DNA from 3 places in the Paenibacillus sp. RC334 genome. Region 3 is predicted to be linked to each of the others. Evidence: riboswitches for the same ligand, from Rfam matches in the RefSeq annotation. Region 3 holds a riboswitch; each other region holds the start of a gene.
What was found. Region 3 has a riboswitch for glycine ahead of gcvT (glycine cleavage system aminomethyltransferase GcvT). Riboswitches for the same ligand answer to the same signal wherever they lie in the genome.
Positions count from the first base shown of each region.

Region 1: it holds a riboswitch for glycine, as region 3 does, so the genes downstream of both, QMK20_RS20120 (alanine/glycine:cation symporter family protein) here and gcvT (glycine cleavage system aminomethyltransferase GcvT) in region 3, are expected to answer to the same signal.
Region 2: it holds a riboswitch for glycine, as region 3 does, so the genes downstream of both, sdaAB (L-serine ammonia-lyase, iron-sulfur-dependent subunit beta) here and gcvT (glycine cleavage system aminomethyltransferase GcvT) in region 3, are expected to answer to the same signal.

Region 1 is NZ_CP125370.1:4,387,054-4,390,333, forward strand. It holds gene QMK20_RS20120 (alanine/glycine:cation symporter family protein) at 1-1,312, opposite strand, end outside; glycine riboswitch at 1,472-1,566, opposite strand; glycine riboswitch at 1,584-1,660, opposite strand; gene QMK20_RS20125 (glycoside hydrolase family 1 protein) at 1,852-3,280, opposite strand, start outside.
Region 2 is NZ_CP125370.1:330,205-333,484, reverse strand. It holds gene QMK20_RS01580 (DUF6359 domain-containing protein) at 1-1,370, opposite strand, end outside; glycine riboswitch at 1,584-1,697, shown strand; gene sdaAB (L-serine ammonia-lyase, iron-sulfur-dependent subunit beta) at 1,907-2,596, shown strand; gene sdaAA (L-serine ammonia-lyase, iron-sulfur-dependent, subunit alpha) at 2,586-3,280, shown strand, end outside.
Region 3 is NZ_CP125370.1:4,224,411-4,227,690, reverse strand. It holds gene gcvPA (aminomethyl-transferring glycine dehydrogenase subunit GcvPA) at 1-100, opposite strand, end outside; gene gcvT (glycine cleavage system aminomethyltransferase GcvT) at 231-1,331, opposite strand; glycine riboswitch at 1,412-1,508, opposite strand; glycine riboswitch at 1,509-1,697, opposite strand; gene gcvH (glycine cleavage system protein GcvH) at 1,997-2,392, shown strand; gene QMK20_RS19360 (PTS mannitol transporter subunit IIBC) at 2,909-3,280, shown strand, end outside.

The sequences.
Region 1 (3,280 bases), 160 kb from region 3:
TACGGGTTTCTGCAACTACAATTCCCGACAAGCCGAGCAGTGCAATCAAGTTCGGGAAGGCCATCATGGCGTTAAAGATATCTGCCAGCAACCAGATCGCATCCAGCTTAATAAACGCGCCTCCGGCAACCAGCGCAATGAACAGATAACGGTACGGCTTAATCCATTTGACACCCAGCAAATATTCAACACAGCGTTCTCCATAGTAGTTCCAGCCAAGCATCGTGGTGAACGCGAACATAATCAGAATGATTGTGAGCAGTTCCGCACCAAGCGGGAATGCGCTGGAGAAAGCTTGCTGCGTCATCAAGCCCGCATCGGTAGGACCGCTCCATACGCCGCTAACCAGCAGCGTCAGCCCGGTCATCACGCAAATAATCATCGTATCTATAAACACACCTGTCATGGAAATCAACCCTTGCTCCGCAGGCCATTTGGTTTTGGCGGCTGCGGCTGCAATCGGTGCGCTTCCCAATCCGGCCTCATTGGCAAAAATCCCTCTGGCTACCCCGCTGCGCATCGCCAGCATAATCGTAGCTCCGGCAAATCCACCCGTCGCAGACGTCGTCGAAAACGCCGAATGCAGCACAAGCGCGAGTGCGGCAGGAATCTGATCGGCGAACCGAATCAGTACGATCATACAGATCAACACGTACAAGCCTGTTTTGAAGGGAACAACTTTGGTCGATACCTTGGCAATGCTCTTGAGCCCTCCAATAGTAACGAGTCCCGTAAGGGTAGCAATAATCAATGCCGTTACAATTGGTGGAACACCGAAGCTGTTTTCGGTTGAGGATACAATCGCTTTGACCTGAGGAAATGTTCCAATCCCGAACAGCGCTACCAGCATCCCGGAAAAAGCAAACAGCATCGCCAACGGTTTAAAGCGGCGTCCAAGCCCTTTTTCAATATAATACATAGGGCCGCCGGAAAATTGTCCATTCCGATCCTTCACCCGGTATTTTACTGCAAGTACACCTTCCGCATATTTCGTCGCCATCCCGAAAAAGGCTGCAACAACCATCCAGAACAGAGCACCCGGTCCGCCCAGTTTTATCGCTGTCGCGACGCCGACAATACTTCCTGTACCTACTGTAGCCGCCAGCGCCGTACTCAGGGCCGCAAAGCTGCTGACATCCCCACTACCTTCATTTGGGGCCTTTCCGATCAGCTTGATCGCCAGAGGCAGGCGGAAAACCTGCAACATTTTCAACCGTATGGTCAGCCACAGACCTGTTCCCATAACGAGAATGATCAGTGGGGCCCCCCATATCCAACTGCTAATCGTTTCTAACACATGTACCAAATTCATTTCAACCCGCTCCTCCTGCATATTAAAAAACAAAAAAGAGTCAAATCCGCTGATTCGACTCCTGGAGAGGTTAAAGGCACGAAAAAATACAACCATCTTGTGCAGGATTCAGCCACTAACAGCTCATAAAAAAGCCTAGGGCATCCCCTGTCACAGGTTATTCGCGTCTCTGTCCTTTTGCCTGAGAGTTTAAGCAGATGATATCTGCGGTGCACCTTCGGCGCCCAATTAAGGGTCTCTCCAGAGTTCTGTCCGTTTACGGTCCCGCTTGTTGCTGTAATCAGCCCAAGCACCTGAGAGTTTTGCCCCTTCGGTCGGAACTTACGTTCCATCTCCCGCAAACATCAACCAGACATATGAAATTGTTTTTTATTATACAGAAAACTTTCAGCTTTTTACAAGTGAAAAATTTGTGAAGTCGTTTGGTTATCTTAAGATGAGCCTATAAAATAAAGGCGGGCGCAGCCAGATTCATCCTCATGATGTTCTCTGCCGCACCCGCCCCCAGGCCATATTGGGTTATATTCAGTTAGCTTGGATTACAGTTCTTCGCCGTTGGTGGCAATTACATTTTTGTACCAGTCAAAAGAATCCTTCTTGGAGCGCTTCAGTGTTCCGTTACCGTCATCGTCCAGATCAACATAAATAAATCCGTAACGCTTGGACATTTCGGAAGTGGACATACTCACAAGGTCGATAGGTCCCCAGCTAGTGTAACCGATCAGATCCACACCGTCCGCAATCGCTTCCTTCATTTGAGCGATATGTTGGCGCAAATAATCAATGCGATACGTGTCGTGAATGGAGCCGTCTTCTTCCACCTTGTCATATGCACCCAAGCCGTTTTCCACGATGAACAGCGGCTTTTGATAACGGTCATATAATGTGTTCAGCGTAACACGCAGGCCGATCGGATCAATCTGCCAGCCCCAGTCAGAGGATTGCAAATATGGATTTTTCACGCCGCCAATCAGGTTCCCCGCTGCTTTCTCGCCTTCCGGACCTGCAGAGACAGTCAAGGTCATGTAATAGCTGAATGAGATGTAATCGACCGTGTTGTTTTTCAGAATTTCGGCATCGCCGGGTTCTGTGTGCAAAACAATATTATTTTCTTCAAAATAACGGTTCATATAATTTGAATATTCCCCACGGGCATGTACATCCGTAAAGAACAGATTCATCTGGTTTTCATGCTGACTTTTCAGCACGTCTTCCGGGTTACACGTATGTGCATAGCTTTCCATACGAGCCAGCATACATCCGATTTGAGAGCCAGGAATAATCTCATGGCCTCGTTTTGTCGCCAATGCGCTCGCCACAAACTGGTGATGCAGGGCTTGATAGATCGCTTGCTGCTTGTTATCTACACGATCAATGACCACACCGCCACCTGTGAACGGACTCATCGTCATCACATTGATCTCATTAAAAGTCAGCCAGTATTTCACTTTATCCTTATAACGTGTAAACACCGTTTCGGCATAATTTACGTAGTGCTGTATTACTTCGCGACCGAGCCAGCCATTATATTTCTGTGTCAGACCTAGCGGTGTTTCGTAATGGGACAATGTCACCAGTGGCTCTATCCCATACTTGCGCAGCTCGTCAAATACATTATCGTAAAATTGCAGTCCTGCTTCATTCGGCTCCGCATCATCACCATTCGGGAAAATCCGCGACCAGTTAATGGACATGCGGAATACCTTAAAGCCCATTTCCGCAAATAATGCGATATCTTCTTTGTAATGATGGAAAAAGTCCACACCTTCGCGCTTTGGAAAACGGGCATTTACCTTACCAGACAAAATGTCTTCGAGTCGCTCGGACGAAATCTCTATAGCATGATCGTTTGTGCGCTCTGCTTTGGGTACATAAGCAATCACGTCCGCACTGGACAATCCTTTTCCATCTACGTCAAAAGCGCCTTCCAATTGGTTAGCTGCGGTTGCCCCGCCCCACAGAAAGTTT
Region 2 (3,280 bases), 2.1 Mb from region 3:
GTTTGTACCAGGAAGGTGGAATCGTCGACTTCCTTGAAACCATCGTACGTCTTCTTCGACTGTCCGTTTTCCTCACGTACATATTTCGGCGTGGCATCCTCAACTGGCGAAGAATCACCGATAAACGCTGCCTTGCCCTGACCTACCTTGGCTACAGCAGCATAAGGCCCTTCAGCACGGCCCCCGCCGTTATAGACACCCTGGTCCACGGCATTGCCCCATTTTTTCGTGCCTGTAGGAATATAAGCGATTCCTTTAGCCTTGGTCGGATCCATAATCGCCAATGTAGAACCAGCATGCATGGCAATCGAACGTACACCCTTCGTAATGCCGAAGGATTGATCTGCCGCTACGATATCCGTGGCATTTACGTCACCGAGTGCATTGTAGCGAAAACGAACGCCAAAGTTCGTTGCCAGCCAGTCGGAACTGGTTAGTCCCTGCATAGCTGGTGATGCAGCTTCTTCTGTAGTCATCCCTTTGGCCGGATTGGAATAGGCTCCACGGCGGTAGCCGTTCATAACCTCGGAGGAATCCCAACGGTTTTTGTTCCGGTCTGCGTTATAGTGGTCAGAAATGAAGAAAATACTGCCTCCATTCTTCACATATTGAACCAGAGCAGCTTGCTCGGATGCCTTAAAGGCAACATTGGCTTCACCAATGATGAACACATCATATGGGCGCAGCTTGTCGTACGTTATAGCCTGCTCGCCATAGGTAAAAGGAATGGAACGGTTCAACGGGTCCACGGTAAAACCAGCATTACGCAGTCCGCTGGCAAAATCGGAAAAGGCTCCATCTATAACCCAATCCGCCGCTCCGGCTGTCTGTGCGTGCGTATTATCGAACAGCACTTTTTTGCCTTTTCCATCCGGCAATGTAGTACCAGGATCAGGTTCGCCAGGGTTCCCAGGCTCGCTTCCGCTTACCAGTTCCAGAGCGCTTGGGCTTTTCACTCCACCAAAATTGTTATAGGCACCCAGCGCACCCGTCACGCGAATTTTGCTGCCGATCAGCTCAGGATGGCCTGACAGCCCGAATGGTCCTCTATACGCGGATGTCAGTTGCACATTTAACAGATTAGATGTATTGCGTTCACTCGCCTGATCCGCAATCAGTACGTTAAAATCATTTGCAAATGGGGCAGAGAAATTAGCCGTTTTCGATCCAGTGGCATGTCCGACGACGTAGCCTTCTACCGTCACCGTACCTCCGCTGCTTTGACGCTGAAGCGCTTCCGCTACCGTCAACGCGCCCTCTGCCTTGACCTGGCCGAATGGAACGAAGAGTCCTACCAGCAGTGATACGATTGCCGCCAGATGCAGCATTCCTTTCAAGCGTGAACCTGTGAACCGAAAACCTTTTACCATACGTAAATGTCCCTCCCATTATTCCATAAATTAGCTTGTCCTCTATCAGATTAGCTATCAACCTTCTAATTCCTTCCTGATTTCATCCATAATTATGTAAAATTTAATCTTTTTTATTGAGAAGATTCCTGATTCTGTAAAATACCAACCTGTGATTGACACCGGGCATGGCATACATTACGCTTAGGAGGAATTGTTGAACGGTATACGCGAATGAAGATGACGGGAGAGCCTGTCCGGGAATCACATCCCGGCAGCACCGAAGGAGCAAGACGTCAGCACCCGGCTGGCGGATAATCTCTCAGGTCCATGTATCGTCATCTGACGCAACTCTGGAGAGAGCGCAAGCCACCCAAGGGGTAAGGCGGTATACACCGCACGAAACTCTCAGGTAACGAGGACAGAGATAAGGGAAATTTCCTTATCCTGTCCTTTTTTGTGCTTACATGCTGCGTCAGCATTAGAAACCGTCACACCCGCGCAAAGGCGCGGCAGCACCATATACTATGATATTCAAACATACAGGGGGCCACACCATGCGTTTCAAAGATGTATTTTCCATTATCGGTCCGGCTATGACCGGACCCTCCAGCTCACATACCGCTGGCGCGGTGCGGCTCGCACGTGTTGCCAGGCACTGGCTCGGTGTGCAACCTGACCGTGCCCGCATGACGCTGTACGGCTCATTTGCCGATACGTACAAGGGACACGGCACAGACCTGGCACTCATTGCCGGACTGCTGAATTACGATACAGACGACTACCGGATTCCGGATGCTGAGCAATGTGCAGAGCAGGCCGGGATGGAAGTAGAGTTCGCTGTCAGCGGACTGCCCGCCCCTCATCCGAACACGGTCCGCTTCGAGCTATGGAAGGGTGAAGATCAGCGCACGCTGCTAGGCTCCTCCATCGGCGGTGGAAACATTCATGTTCAACAGCTCAACGAATTCCGGGTCAATCTAACCGGAGAGTTGCCTACGCTGGTGCTTCTTCACTCGGATAAGCCCGGAACATTGGGCGCGGTGACTTCAGCGCTGGGCGCGGCTGACATTAACATTGCCTATATGCACGTGGATCGCAAAGGCCGGGATGGCGAAGCGCTCACTGCTATTGAAACCGATAGCCCCGCTCCGGCTGAATTAATTGCCGAGCTGCGGGCTTTGCCTCATATGTATGGAATCAAAATGATTAACTTGAAAAAAGGAGCTGAATCCGATGCGGTTTAGCCATCTGCATGAATTAGGTGCCTTGTGCGCCGAGGAATCCACTACGATTGGTCGCCTGATGATCAAGGAACAGGTACAAGAGACGAACACACCGGAGGAAGAAATCTTCCGCCAAATGGCTGATTATTATGAAGTCATGAAGGAGGCCGTTCATCGCGGACAAACACAGGACACTGTATCCCGCAGCGGATTGACAGGCGGCGACGGCAAACGCCTGGCGGAATATTTGCGTGCAGGGGAAACCTGCTCCGGCGATGCCTCGGCACTCGCCATGGCGTACGCCCTTTCCGTGTCAGAGGTCAATGCGTCCATGGGTCGCATTGTCGCCACACCCACCGCAGGCTCATGCGGGGTCATCCCCGGTGTGTTCATCAGCGCGCAGGAGCGGTTCGGCTGGGATGACGAGCATATGGTGCGCGGACTGTTCGCCGCTGGAGCGATTGGCTACGTCATCGCCAACAATTCCTTCATCTCCGGTGCGGAGGGAGGCTGTCAGGCCGAGATTGGCTCAGCCATCGGGATGGCCGCAGGGGCCATGGTCGAGCTGCGCGGCGGTACGCCAGAGCAGGCCATCCATGCAGTGGGCCTCGCGCTCAAGAACACGCTCGGCCTGATTTGCGACCCCGTCGCCGGACTCGTGGAGATTCCGTGCATCGTGCGCAACGGGCTGGGAGCCGTGACCGC
Region 3 (3,280 bases):
GAATATCGCTGAATAAATCGTCGATGGACGATGCGCCGACCACGCGCAGCATTTCAGCTTGATCCTGCTCGGTCATGGGAAGATAGCGGTGTTGTTTCATTGGGTCTGGCTCCTTTCAACCAACAAGATCGTAAAAACGTAAAACGATTAACAAATGATTAATAAACGATTGCCCACTGGGCAGCGGTTAGTAACGGATCACGATAGTTATAGTAAGACGAGCGTTTAAATCAGCGTGGACGTTTATAAAAGGGCGCTGCTACCACCTCGGCGCGCAGGCGCTTGCCACGAATCTCGACCTCCAGCGGTGTGGATAGGGAACTGAAATGACTGTCCACCAGAGCCAAACCCAGATTACGCTTTAAGGTGGGCGACTGGGTTCCCGTTGTGACCTCGCCAATGTGCTGTCCTTCCGCAAAAACGGGATAATGGGCACGCGGGATGCCGCGGTCGAGCATTTCCAGTCCGATCAGCTTGCGGGGAATACCTTGTTCTTTCTGACGTTGCAGGGCCTCTCTCCCGATAAAATCTCCCTTATTCAGCTTGACGAAGAAGCCTAAACCAGCTTCCAGTGGCGAAATGGTAGCGGACAACTCCTGTCCGTACAGCGGTAGCCGTGCCTCGAAGCGCAGCGTATCCCTGGCTCCAAGTCCGGCGGGAACCAGACCATACGGCTCACCGATGCGAAGCAATCCGTCCCACACTGCCGGTGCATCCGCCGTGGGCACATAAAATTCAAAGCCGTCTTCCCCCGTGTATCCGGTGCGGGAGACGAGCGCTTTTGCCCCGAACAATTGCACATCCTCATTGAATCGGAAGGATGCCAGCTTCGTAATGTCCGTGTCTGTCACGGCTGCGGCAATACGCGCAGCTTCAGGTCCTTGCAATGCCAGCAGTGCTACCGCATCTGATACGTTTTCCAGATGAACGGATGCAGGAGCATGGCGAAGCAACCAATCCCAATCTTTGTCGATATTCGAGGCGTTCACAACGAGCATGTAACGCTCCGGCCCTTTGCGGTAAACAAGCAGGTCGTCTACTACACCTCCATCCGGGTAACACAGCAGCGAATATTGGGCCTGGCCCGGCTCCAATTGGCTGACATCGTTCGTCGTCACCTGTTGCAGAAATGCTTCGGCTTCCTGGCCCTCGACCAGGAATTCACCCATATGCGATACATCGAACAATCCCGCACGTTGTCGGACAGCCTCATGCTCCTTTTGAATGCCGCTGAACTGTACAGGCAGCTCCCAGCCGCCAAAATCAATGCAACGAACCCCCGGCAGCGTGCCGTAGGAGGAATACAGCGACGTTTTTCGCAAGTTAGTCATTTTTTCACTCCTATCCAGTGTGATCAGCTAAACAAAAAAGACAGGCTGAAAAAAACGTATGGACGGCAGTCCACACACTTTTCTTCAGCTCTGTCCTTGATACCTGAGAGTTACCCCGGTGTGTACCAGGTTTCCCCTTGGGTGATCCGCCTGTATGGCGAATGCTCTCCAGAGATGCGTCCGGCAGAGGTCCTTTTGCCTGAGAGATTCACCTGCGGTGCAGGTTTACTCCTTCGGCGCTGCCCTTGGATCAGCTATACGTCATCCGGCCCTGCCGGTAACAGCTTGATCCGACTCGCTTGCTACCTTGTTTTCACAGGCGGCAACAGCTATGCGAGTTTTGGCAGTCTCTCCCTCCACGTTCATCCGCGTTTACAGTTATCGGGTATTTCTAAAAGCACTTGTTATAACCCATTAATACGCAAATTTATTTGAAATGTCAACAAAAATGTCATCAACATCATTTTATAAAACATTTTATTCATAAATAAGGATATGTAAGCGTTTGTTATATCCTGCCGTATTTTTAGTTAGAACGATATATGGAGAAATGTGAAATATTTTTGTTAGTATTATTGACATGAGAGTTCTTGTTGTCATAATCTTAACCTGTCACAGACGGGTAGGCGAAACGATGTAATCCATATGGAAGCGAGGCGAGCAGGATGAGTGAAGTGAAGCAGCAATTTTGGTACACAGAGGAACATGAGTGGGTTCAGCGCACAGAGGATGGAACGGTACGAATCGGTATTACGGACTTTGCACAGCATCAGCTGGGGGATATCGTTTTTGTGGAGCTGCCTGGGGAGGGAGCAACGATTGAGCAGGGGGCAGAGATCGGTACTATTGAATCGGTAAAGACAGTATCCGACCTGTTCGCTCCGGTGACGGGAACGGTGTTGAAGGTGAATGAAGCGCTGGAAAGTACGCCTGAGCTGGTGAACGAGTCTCCCTATGAAAAAGGCTGGATGATCGAAGTGGAGATTGGAGGAGATGTAGAGGAATCATTAAGCAAGCTGCTGTCTGCGGATCAGTACGAGCAGTTGACTGCCAATGAGTAATAATGGGGCAAATTAGGTTGGATAACTGAATAAGAGTGGCGTTTGTCCACTCGGTTTTGTATAAAAATAGTCGCGATGATTGGGCATAGCGGCTATTTTTTGCTGTCTTTTTTGGCAAGCGTAATTACGTTCTTTTTCCCTTGTTTGGAGGATATTCCTTGTATAGAAATGGTATAGATGACGCATGGTTTCTCGACTAAATTCTAACGTTTCAGGCCACATTAAGAGGAATTATGCCTAATGATTTCGCGCCTGTTTATCTTAAATTTAAATGTTGTCATCAACGTTCATGACGAAAGTACGTTTTCATTTCGTTGATGAAGATAGCGTTGTCATTTAGTATGAATTTTAAGAAAAGGTAGTGATGCTTATTACCTGGGTATTTTGCAACAATCCCAAGAGCGATTTCAAATCAGCAATAGATAGATCGAAACGGTTTAGTTCGTTTATCTATTGTACTTTCGAGCGTTGGGAATCGAATGATGCAAAATACTGACCTATAAGGAGGATATGAATATGAGCACAGTGGACGCAAAGTCCAATTCAAACGGAGGCGCTCGCGTTGCCGTACAGCGTTTCGGTCGTTTTCTCAGCGGTATGGTTATGCCCAATATGGGGGCCTTTATCGCGTGGGGATTGATCACGGCACTTTTTATTCCGACCGGATGGTTCCCGAATGAGGGTTTTGCACAACTGGTTGATCCGATGAAAAATTATTTGCTGCCGCTGCTGATCGGTTATACGGGTGGCACAATGATTCACGGACAGCGCGGAGGTGTGATCGGGGCCATTATGACGATGGGTGTCATTGTCGGGGCGGACATTCCGATGTTCCTCGGCGCGATGGTAGCGGGTCCGCTGGCTGCATGGATATTGAAGAAATTCGAC